One region of the Arthrobacter sp. efr-133-TYG-120 genome, then DNA from elsewhere that is predicted to be linked to it. Evidence: riboswitches for the same ligand, from Rfam matches in the RefSeq annotation. Region 1 holds a riboswitch; the other holds the start of a gene.
The links. A riboswitch is a leader RNA that binds a small molecule or an ion and turns the genes downstream of it on or off. The one in region 1 is predicted to bind cyclic di-AMP.

Region 1 (4,687 bases):
TGCGCGTTTTGGCTTGTGTCGTGGGTTCAGCCGACTGCGCCGCAGGCTGCCGGAAGACCCAAAGGCGGAACAACAGGAAGCGGACTGCCGTGGCGGCGAGGTTCGCTGCGACCACGGTGAGGAGCTCGCCCCAGCGGTCCGGCGTCGTCGTACTGTGCACCAAGGCGAGTGCCCCGGAGGTGAGTGCGAGGCCGATCCCGAAGACGATCAACCCCTCGAAGTGGTGCCGAACGGGATTGCCGCCCTGGATGCCGAAGGTGAAGCGACGGTTGGCGCCGGTGTTGGCGATGGCCGTGACGAGCAGCGCCAGGAAGTTCGCCAGCTGCGGGTCCATGAAGCCGCGGCAGAACAGGAAGATGAGCACATAGGCGAGGGTGGACGCAGCGCCGATCGCGGCGAACCGGACCAATTGCCCGAATAGGCTGCTGCGCGGGCTTTGCTCGGCGATGCGGGACGACGCCGGGAGCGGCCCGCGTGCAAGTGCCGCCCGCAGTTCCGGAATGGGGATGCGGCCCGAGACGAGATCCCGGGTGAGCCGGACCATGCCGCGGATGTCGGCGAGGGCGGTCCGCACCACGTCGACGCTGGAATTGGGATCGTCGATCCAGTCGACGGGAACTTCGTGGACCCGGAGGCCGCAGCGTTCGGCGAGGACCAGGAGTTCGGTGTCGAAGAACCACGAGTTATCCATGGTGTGCGGGAGGATCTGCTGGGCGACGTCTGCCCGGATCGCTTTGAAGCCGCACTGGGCATCGCTGAAGCGGGCACCCATGAACGAGTGCAGCATCAAGTTGTAGCTGCGCGAAATGAACTCGCGTTTGGGGCCGCGGACGACCCGCGAGTTACGGGTCAGTCGGGTGCCGATGGCGAGGTCCGAATGGCCGGAGATCAGCGGCGCCAAAAGGGGCGCCAGTGCGGCGAGGTCAGTGGAAAGGTCAACGTCCATGTAAGCCAGAACGGGCGACGGCGATGCAAGCCACACCTTGCGAAGGGCGTTGCCGCGTCCCTTCTCGTCAAGGTGGACAACCGCGAGCTCGGGCAGTTCCCGGGCTACGCGCTCCGCGATTTTCAACGTGCCGTCCGTGCTCGCGTTGTCCGCCACGGTGATGCGGAAGCCATGCGGGAAGGATTCGCGCAAGTGGCCGTGAAGCCTGCGCAGGCACTCTTCGAGATCGCGTTCCTCGTTGAAGACGGGGATGGTGACGTCGAGGACGGGGATGGCGGTGTGGGTGTCCACGGGGGCGCGCCGCCCCGTGCCGCGCTGGATGGGAGTGCTGGGTTGGATGGGAAGGCCCGGCGGCACCACCGCGGGGTCCTTCAGGGTTCCGGAGGTGGATTCGATGAGCGTCATGTATCCAGAGTGCCGTTGCCGAATATGAAGGCTTTAGGCGGAACCTGTGACGTGGCTGTGGATGTGTGACCAGCGTGGCGCATCACTTGCCTGGCCAAGAAACGGAGAGGCCCGCCCCGGAAGGGACGGACCTCGACGTACTTTGTGGTTGGCTCTTGGCTTAGTACCAGTTGTGGGCCAAGTGGAAGGACCATGCCGCGGACGGCGATCCGTAGCGTTCCTTGATGTAGTTCAGGCCCCAGCGGATTTGCGTCTGGTAGTTGGTCTGCCAGTCGGCGCCTTCGGACGCCATCTTTTCGGCCGGCAGCGACTGCCCAATGCCGTAAGCGCCACTGGAGGCGTTGGTGGCAGTGGTGCGCCAATCCGATTCCTTGTTCCACAAAGTGATTAGGGCCGACATTTCGCCCTGGCCCCAACCGTAGGAGGGAAGGATGCTTGCGGCGTAGGCCTGGGCGCCGGAGGGATCATCGACGGCGACGGGTGCAGCCGGTGCCGCTGGAGCAGGGGGTGCAGCGGGTGCGGCCGGTGCGGCAGCCTGGGGCGCGATGGCGGCTGGAGCGGGCGCGGCTGCCTGGCTTGGCGTCGACGCAGTGCTCGGCTTGGGGCTCGCGCTTGCGCTCGCCGACGGCGTGGCGGTGGCCGAAGGCGTGGCTGAGTGATCCACCGTGCGGGATTCGGACGTGCGGCTCATGTCCTGGGCGTTGATGGCTTGTCCGGCGGCCTGGGTGGCAGCGCCTGCGCCGAGGAACACGGCAACGACGCCGGCAACAACTGCCATGCGCTGGCCGGTGCCGAGGTTCGAGGCGGCTCGCCTCAGCGTGGAACGTGACTTGTTTCTCCGGGCAGGTTCGCCGCGGTGGCGCGCAACAGGGCGCGACTGATCCTTGGAATCAGACATGGTGATTGCCTCTCGACGCCTGCGGAGTTAGCTGTCGGATTCGGATGAGGTCATCCGGCCGTGGCCACAGCGGAACGTGGCGGCACGGCTTCACCCCTAGGGCTGGCTCAACATGAGCGCTTGCCCGGAGACCTGGGTCCCCCGTCTCTGCCTGGACTGTTGGGCACCGGGGAGTGGCAGAGCTCGGCGCCTACCCGGCGGTGGCCGGAATGATCCAGCGCACCTATTCGACGGTACAGGAGGATCCAGCTTAAGTCACATTTAGGTAACGGAGATCACGACGCCGGTGCGTCGACTTGCGCGTGCCGGGCACCGGCGTCGTACTCTTCTGGTTCGCCCGTCAGGCCGGGGCAGTCCTGAGCGCCGGGAGCCGCACCGCGAACTCCGTCCGGCCAGGCCGCGACGCCACTTCGACCGTGCCGCCGTGCGCCTGAACGATGGATTCCACAATGGACAAGCCGAGGCCGGAGGTGCCCTCGGAGCCGGACCGGGCGGCGTCGGCACGGGCAAAGCGGGAGAAGATCCTGCCCTGGAATTCAGGCGGGATGCCCGGGCCGTTGTCGGTCACGGTCACCACGGCGCTGCCATCGGCGGAGCGCATCACGCCCGTGACCACGGTGGTTCCCGCCTCGGTGTGCTTGCGGGCGTTGGAGAGCAGATTCGCCAAAACCTGGTGGAGTTGGGTGGTGTCGCCGCGGACCGTGAGGGGCTCATCCGGGAGCTTGAGCTGCCAGATGTGCTCGGGGGCCATGACTTTCTCGTCGCTGACGGTCTCGATCACCAACTGCGTGAGATCCACATCGGTGAATTCCGGGGCCTTCCCTTCGTCCAACCGGGCCAAGAGAAGGAGGTCCTCCACGAGGGTGGTCATGCGTTCGGACTGGCTCTGCACCCGGCCCAGCGACTTGCGCCCGTCTTCGGTGAACGTCTCGGTCATGCGCAAGAGTTCGGTGTAGCCGCGGATGGCGGTCAGCGGAGTGCGTAGTTCGTGCGACGCATCCGCGACGAACTGGCGCACCTTGGTTTCGCTTTGCTGGCGGGCCTCGAGGGCGCTCGAGACGTTGTCCAGCATCAGGTTCAAAGCATGGCCGACGCTTCCCACTTCGGTGCTCGGATGGGCCGCCGACGCCGGAACACGCACCGCGAGGGCCACTTCACCGGCGTCAAGCGGAAGTTTCGACACCTTGGTGGCGACGTCGGAGAGTTGCTCCAACGGCCGCATGGTACGGCGGATCAGCACGGTTCCGGCCAGCCCGATCAGGACCAGTCCGCCCAAGGAGACCAGCACCATGGTCCAGACGAGGGAGGCCTCGGTGTCCTCTTTCGAGGCGAGCGGGAGACCTGTGATGACAACATCGCCGTAAGGAGTTTCGGTGGCCACCAGCCGGTAGCCGCCAGTGGACAGCGTGCGATCAACCGGGCGGCCATCGGACGGGAGCGCCGACAGGATTCGGGCGTCGCTGGGCGACAACGGCGCACGTGTGGCATCGGAGGACAAGAAGCCGGCATCGCTGCTCACCTGGCCTGCAAGGATGCGTGCATTGAGCGTGCCGATGCTCTGGCCGCGGGGGTCCAGCGGGTCCGGACGGCCGCCAGGGTTGCCTTGCGGCGGGCGGCCGTGGGAGGCCTGCATCAATTGCTGATCGAGCTGCTTCGTGAGGAACACATCCATGGAGGCATAGCTGACCACCCCGACTGCACCGCAGATGGCCACAAGGAGTGCCATGGAGAGAAGGATCAAGCGCGTGCGCAAGTGCCAGGTTGAAGGATTGAACCAGCTATGGTCGGTCTGGCGGGGGATACCCGAGAGTGCGGACATTCGGCGCCCCGGCTATTCGGCAGGCTTGATGACGTAGCCTGCTCCGCGCACCGTGTGGATCATGGGCGGGTGGTTGGCCTCGATCTTCTTGCGCAGGTATGAGATGTAAAGCTCCACGATGTTGGCTTGGCCGCCGAAATCGTAGTCCCACACGCGGTCCAGGATCTGGGCCTTGCTGACCACGCGCTTGGGGTTCTCCATGAGGTAGCGCAGGAGCTCGAACTGGGTCGCCGTGAGCGGGATGTCCTCGCCGCCGCGGGTAACTTCACGCGTGTCGACGTTCAGGGTCAAGTCGCCCACCACCAGCTCGGCGGTGTCCATCGCGGCCACCCCCGAGCGTTGGACCAGACGGTGCAGGCGCAACAGGACTTCCTCCATGCTGAAGGGCTTGGTGACATAATCGTCGCCGCCGGCGGCCAACCCGACGATGCGGTCCTGTACGTCGTCCTTGGCGGTGAGGAAGAGCGCAGGCACCTCCGGCGCAAAGGCGCGGATCCTGCCGAGCAGCTCGACGCCGTCGAACCCTGGAAGCATCACATCCAGCACCAGGACGTCCGGTCGGAAGTCCTTGGCGAGCTTTACCGCAGCGGGACCGTCGCCCGCCACCGCCACCGACCAG
Region 2 (4,687 bases), on a different contig from region 1:
GGGCTGGCCGCCCTCGCGCCGAATTACACCATGTTTGCCTTGGCGCTGATTCCCTGCGGACTGTTTGCCCTGACCATGATCACGAGCGCCAACGGCTACGTGCAGTCCACCACCGAACCTGTCATGCGCGGCAGGGTCATGGCACTCTACATGGCCATCTTCATGGGTGGAACGCCCATCGGCGCACCGTTCGTCGGCTGGGTGTCCAACGTCGCCGGACCCCGGTGGGCAGTGGGAGTGGCCGCCGCCGCGGGCGCCAGCACCGCCGTCGTCGGCATCGTGTGGATCATCCGCGCGCGCCAGTTGCGGCTCCGCTTCGACCGCAGCGCCGGCGGGATGCGGTTCTTCCGGATTGAGTCCCAAGGCGCGGGTCCAGCTAATAGGGACGCCGTTAAAAGGGACAGCGCCGCCCGGGATCCCCACCCGGACGACGCCGACCAGTCCTGACCGCGGGAATGCGGCAGGCCCTTACTTCTTCAGTTCGCCCACCACGAAGTCGATGCTGGCGAGCAATGCGGAGACGTCGTCCGGCTCGATGGCAACGAAGGTAGCGATGCGCAGCTGGTTGCGGCCCAGCTTGCGGTAGGGCTCCGTGTCCACGATCCCGTTGGCGCGGAGCACCTTGGCGATGGCCGCGGCGTCGATCGAGTCATCGAAATCGATCGTGGCAATGACGTTGGAGCGGTCCTCGGCCTTTGCCACGAACGGGGTGGCGTACTCGGAAGCCTCTGCCCAGCTGTAGATACGGCTTGCGGAGTCCGCGGTGCGTCCGGAAGCGAAATCCAGGCCACCGTTCTTGTTGAGCCACTGGACCTGGGCATCCAATGTCACCAAGGTGGACAGGGACGGCGTGTTGTAGGTCTGGTTGAGCTTCGAGTTGTCGATAGCCGTCTGCAGGTCCAGGAAATCTGGGATCCAGCGGCCGCTTGCCTTGATACGGGCCGCGCGCTCCAGGGCGGCGGGGGAGAAGAGTCCCAGCCACAGGCCTCCGTCGGACGCAAAGTTCTTTTGCGGGGCGAAGTAGTAGACGTCGGCTTCGGCAACATCAACATCCAGGCCGCCGGCTGCGGACGTCGCATCCACCAGGACCAAGGCGCCGTCGTCGCTGCCCTGAACCCGCTTGACCGGAGCGGCGACACCCGTCGAGGTTTCGTTCTGTGGCCACGCGTACACGTCCACGCCTGCTTCGGCCTGGGAAACCGGCCGGGTACCAGGCTCGGACGTGATGATGGAGGAAGCTTCAAGGAACGGTGCCTTGTTGGTCGCCGAAGCGAACTTGGAACCGAACTCACCGAAGGAGAGGTGCTGGGCCTTCTTCTCGACCAGGCCGAAGCTGGCGACGTCCCAGAACGCGGTGGAGCCTCCGACGCCGAGGATCACCTCGTAGCCCTCGGGCGCACGGAAGAACTGGCTAAGTCCCTCGCGGACGGAGCCCACCAGGTTCTTGACGGGTGCTTGGCGGTGGGAGGTGCCGAGGATCGTTGTCGAGGCGGCGGAGAGGGCCTCGATCTGCTCCGGGCGGACCTTGGAGGGCCCGGCGCCGAAGCGGCCGTCCTTGGGCAGCAAATCGGCGGGGATGGTGATGCTGTTGTCGCTCACGGGATGCTCCAATGGTGAAGTAGCGGCCTAGATGGGTCGTGGCAGGTGGCAAGCTGCCCCTTCGACTCCCCAATTCTGCCTGACGCCGCAGTCGGGGGCAGAACCGAAGGTGTCATAGTCCGCCACGTGGAAACCATTGTTCCGCCGGCTCAGGAGAGGACGGCGGACCGGGCGGTGGACAAGCGCCGGAATTATCCGGAGTAATTCCAAATAAGCTAAGCTTGGAGCTGGCGAAAATACGCAAGATACTGCGCTCGAGGAGCTGAGCTGGATGACGGATCTGATCGATACCACTGAGATGTATCTTCGGACCATTTTGGAGCTTGAAGAAGAGAACATCGTGGCTCTTCGCGCCCGCATCGCCGAGCGCTTGCGGCACTCCGGCCCCACCGTTTCCCAGACGATCGGGCGGATGGAGCGCGACGGCCTGGTGATTGTGTCCAACGACCGGCACCTTGAGCTGACTGAAACGGGCCGGAAACGCGCCACCGAGGTCATGCGCAAGCACAGGCTCGCCGAACGGCTCCTGGCAGATGTCATTGGACTGGACTGGGCCTACGTGCACGATGAAGCGTGCCGTTGGGAGCATGTCATGAGTGAGCGCGTGGAACGGCGGCTCTATGAGTTGCTGGACCACCCCACGGAATCGCCCTATGGCAACCCCATTCCCGGACTCGAAGCGCTGGGTGGAGCCGCGTCCCACGCCTTTACGGATGGCGTGGTCAACCTTGTTGACGCGATGAACGAATATTCACCTGAAAACCGGGTCACCGTCAGCCGGCTGGCTGAACCGATCCAGGTGGAACCGGAACTTCTGGTCCAGCTGGACGAGGGCGGAATCCGCCCGGGCGCCAGGGTGTCCCTGGAGCGCGTGGGGGAGTACATTTCCGTTCGCGTGCCCAATATCGAGGGCGCGCTGGAGCTGCCGCCTGAGGTCGCCTCGCACGTGTTTGTCACGGTCGCCTAGCCGCCCGGCGGGGTCGCCCGCAAAGATAACGAAATTATTACCGTGGGGCTTAATCCCCTATAGTTAAATACTGGCGCCGATACCAAAGCGTTACCTGATCCGAAGCCGAGTTCTGCCAGCGGATCAGGTGGATTAGTCCATTCACTGGCAGAAACGGAGGAACCACCATCGGCTGTCGAAAGACGGCCTTGGGGTGAAGTCCGTAGCGGAAGTGCAAACAACGCAAGGCCCCTCCGGGTACCTTGCGTTTCGTGCCCTTCGCGCGGACCGGGTCCACGATCTCTCTGGCCCGAATCCGACAGCTAACTTCGCAGGCTTGCCAGAGAGGAAAACCTTGACCACGCAGAACACCAGGGGCCGCAGGCGCGCGTCCGGTCCTACTGCTGAGCTGCGGAGCACAAGCGCCGTCGAGCACGAGCGGCCGCGCGATCCCCATCGCGAACTTCGCCGCCGCAAGGGTCCCTTGCGGCAGATGGCCGAATTCGCCGCCGCGAGCGGAGCAGGACAGAAGGCCGGAGTGGCCCTCGCTACGACGGGCCTCATCCTGACAGTCGCCATGCCGGGCACCGGCGCCATGACTGCCGCGGCGGATTCAAGCCAGGCCGCCTCGGCTGTGGGCACCCAGCCCGAGATTCCGGCCGCGGCAAGCGCCACGATCGACTTCAGCCGTGCCGCAGTGTCAACCACTGCGGATCCGGATAGCAAGCTCAAGCAGCTCTTGAGCGCACAGTCCGTCGGCACCATCAAGACCTCGTCCTCCAAGGGCACCCTGGGGGCGCCCCTGGACACCCTGACCACGGCCTCGCCTTTCGGCTACCGCGTGAATCCCATCACGGGCGGGTTGGGGGAGTTCCACCGCGGACAGGACTTCGTGGCCCAGTGCGGCACCCAGGTCCATGCTGCCGCGGCCGGCAAGGTCACCTTCGCCGGCTGGCATCCGTATGGCGGCGGAAACCGCATTGTGGTGGACCATGGCAACGGCCTGGAAACCACGTACAACCATTTGTCGTCGTTCAACGTCCAGGTGGGCCAAACGGTTGGCCGAGGCGATGTCATCGCATTGAGCGGCACTACGGGCGCCTCCACGGGCTGCCACCTCCACTTTGAAGTCATGGTCAACGGCGACGTCGTTGACCCCCTGGGCTGGCTGTAGCCAATCCGATGGAAGTCTCTCGCATGCTTGTCACGCTCCGTGACCTGAATGTGACATTCAGCCAAAACTCATGTACCGTCTAACTCGCATCAACTTTTAGAGAGTTGATGCACTCGGGTGGATTGCCTAGCTCTGCCACTGCCCGAGGTTCCGTTCGCAAAACATCGTCTGGCAGAGGCGGGGGACCCACTTTTGGTCATCTTCACCGATGGCCTTGGGGTTAAGTCGCACGACTTCCGAGAGGGAGGAGTGTGGCCGGATGACTCCCATCCGAATCCGACAGCTTACCTCGCGGGCATAGGGAGAGGCCTCTTAACGTGTCTTCACGCTCTACTGTTGCGCGCCACCGTGCCGCGGTCACCAAGACCAACTCGCTTGCCGTTATCGCTAAGACTGTCGGCAGCAACGCCGGTGGCGTAGGCCGTCAGGCAGCCGTTATCGCAGCTGCTTCCGGTCTGGTGCTCACTAGCGGTATCGCAGCCAACGCTGCAGAAACCAACGTTCCCCGCGAGTCCACTTCGACCTCCGCCCTGGAAGTCCAGTCCATCGCCCAAGCCAGCATTTCGGCCGACTCCTCCGTCGCCATCAAGTACGAACGCCCGGTGGTTTCAACCGAAGCTGCTCCGGTTGTCGCAGCTCCGGTTGCCACCCAGGAAGCCGCTCCGGCTTCGCAGGCTGCCACGGGTGCCGCTACCGGCTCCTCGACGCTTTCTGTGACCGCTGCTGTTTCGCCCGCCACGAAGGTTGCCAGCGGCAAGGGCGCAGCGATTGCTGCCGCAGCTTACGCTCAGCTTGGCGTTGCCCAGGACTGCACTGCCCTGGCCTCGAACTCCCTGGCCGCTGTTGGCATCAACTTCCACGGCTGGCCGGCAGACTACCTCTCCCTTGGCCGTACGGTCAGCGCTGCTGAAGCGCAGCCGGGAGACCTGGTCTACTACCAGAACGGTGGCATGGGCATGGCCCACATC

Region 2: another riboswitch for cyclic di-AMP. It lies ahead of QRN51_RS09460 (M23 family metallopeptidase); the one in region 1 lies ahead of QRN51_RS04210 (aggregation-promoting factor C-terminal-like domain-containing protein).

The regions. Positions count from the first base shown of each region.
Region 1 covers NZ_JARVRI010000005.1:185,144-189,830, forward strand. Annotated here, with positions in the region: gene QRN51_RS04205 (bifunctional glycosyltransferase family 2/GtrA family protein) at 1-1,351, opposite strand, end outside; gene QRN51_RS04210 (aggregation-promoting factor C-terminal-like domain-containing protein) at 1,512-2,249, opposite strand; cyclic di-AMP (ydaO/yuaA leader) riboswitch at 2,252-2,425, opposite strand; gene QRN51_RS04215 (sensor histidine kinase) at 2,590-4,068, opposite strand; gene QRN51_RS04220 (response regulator transcription factor) at 4,081-4,687, opposite strand, start outside.
Region 2 covers NZ_JARVRI010000014.1:252,524-257,210, forward strand. Annotated here, with positions in the region: gene QRN51_RS09445 (MFS transporter) at 1-447, shown strand, start outside; gene serC (phosphoserine transaminase) at 469-1,599, opposite strand; gene QRN51_RS09455 (iron-dependent transcriptional repressor DtxR) at 1,871-2,566, shown strand; cyclic di-AMP (ydaO/yuaA leader) riboswitch at 2,691-2,898, shown strand; gene QRN51_RS09460 (M23 family metallopeptidase) at 2,901-3,719, shown strand; cyclic di-AMP (ydaO/yuaA leader) riboswitch at 3,865-4,031, shown strand; gene QRN51_RS09465 (NlpC/P60 family protein) at 4,037-4,687, shown strand, end outside.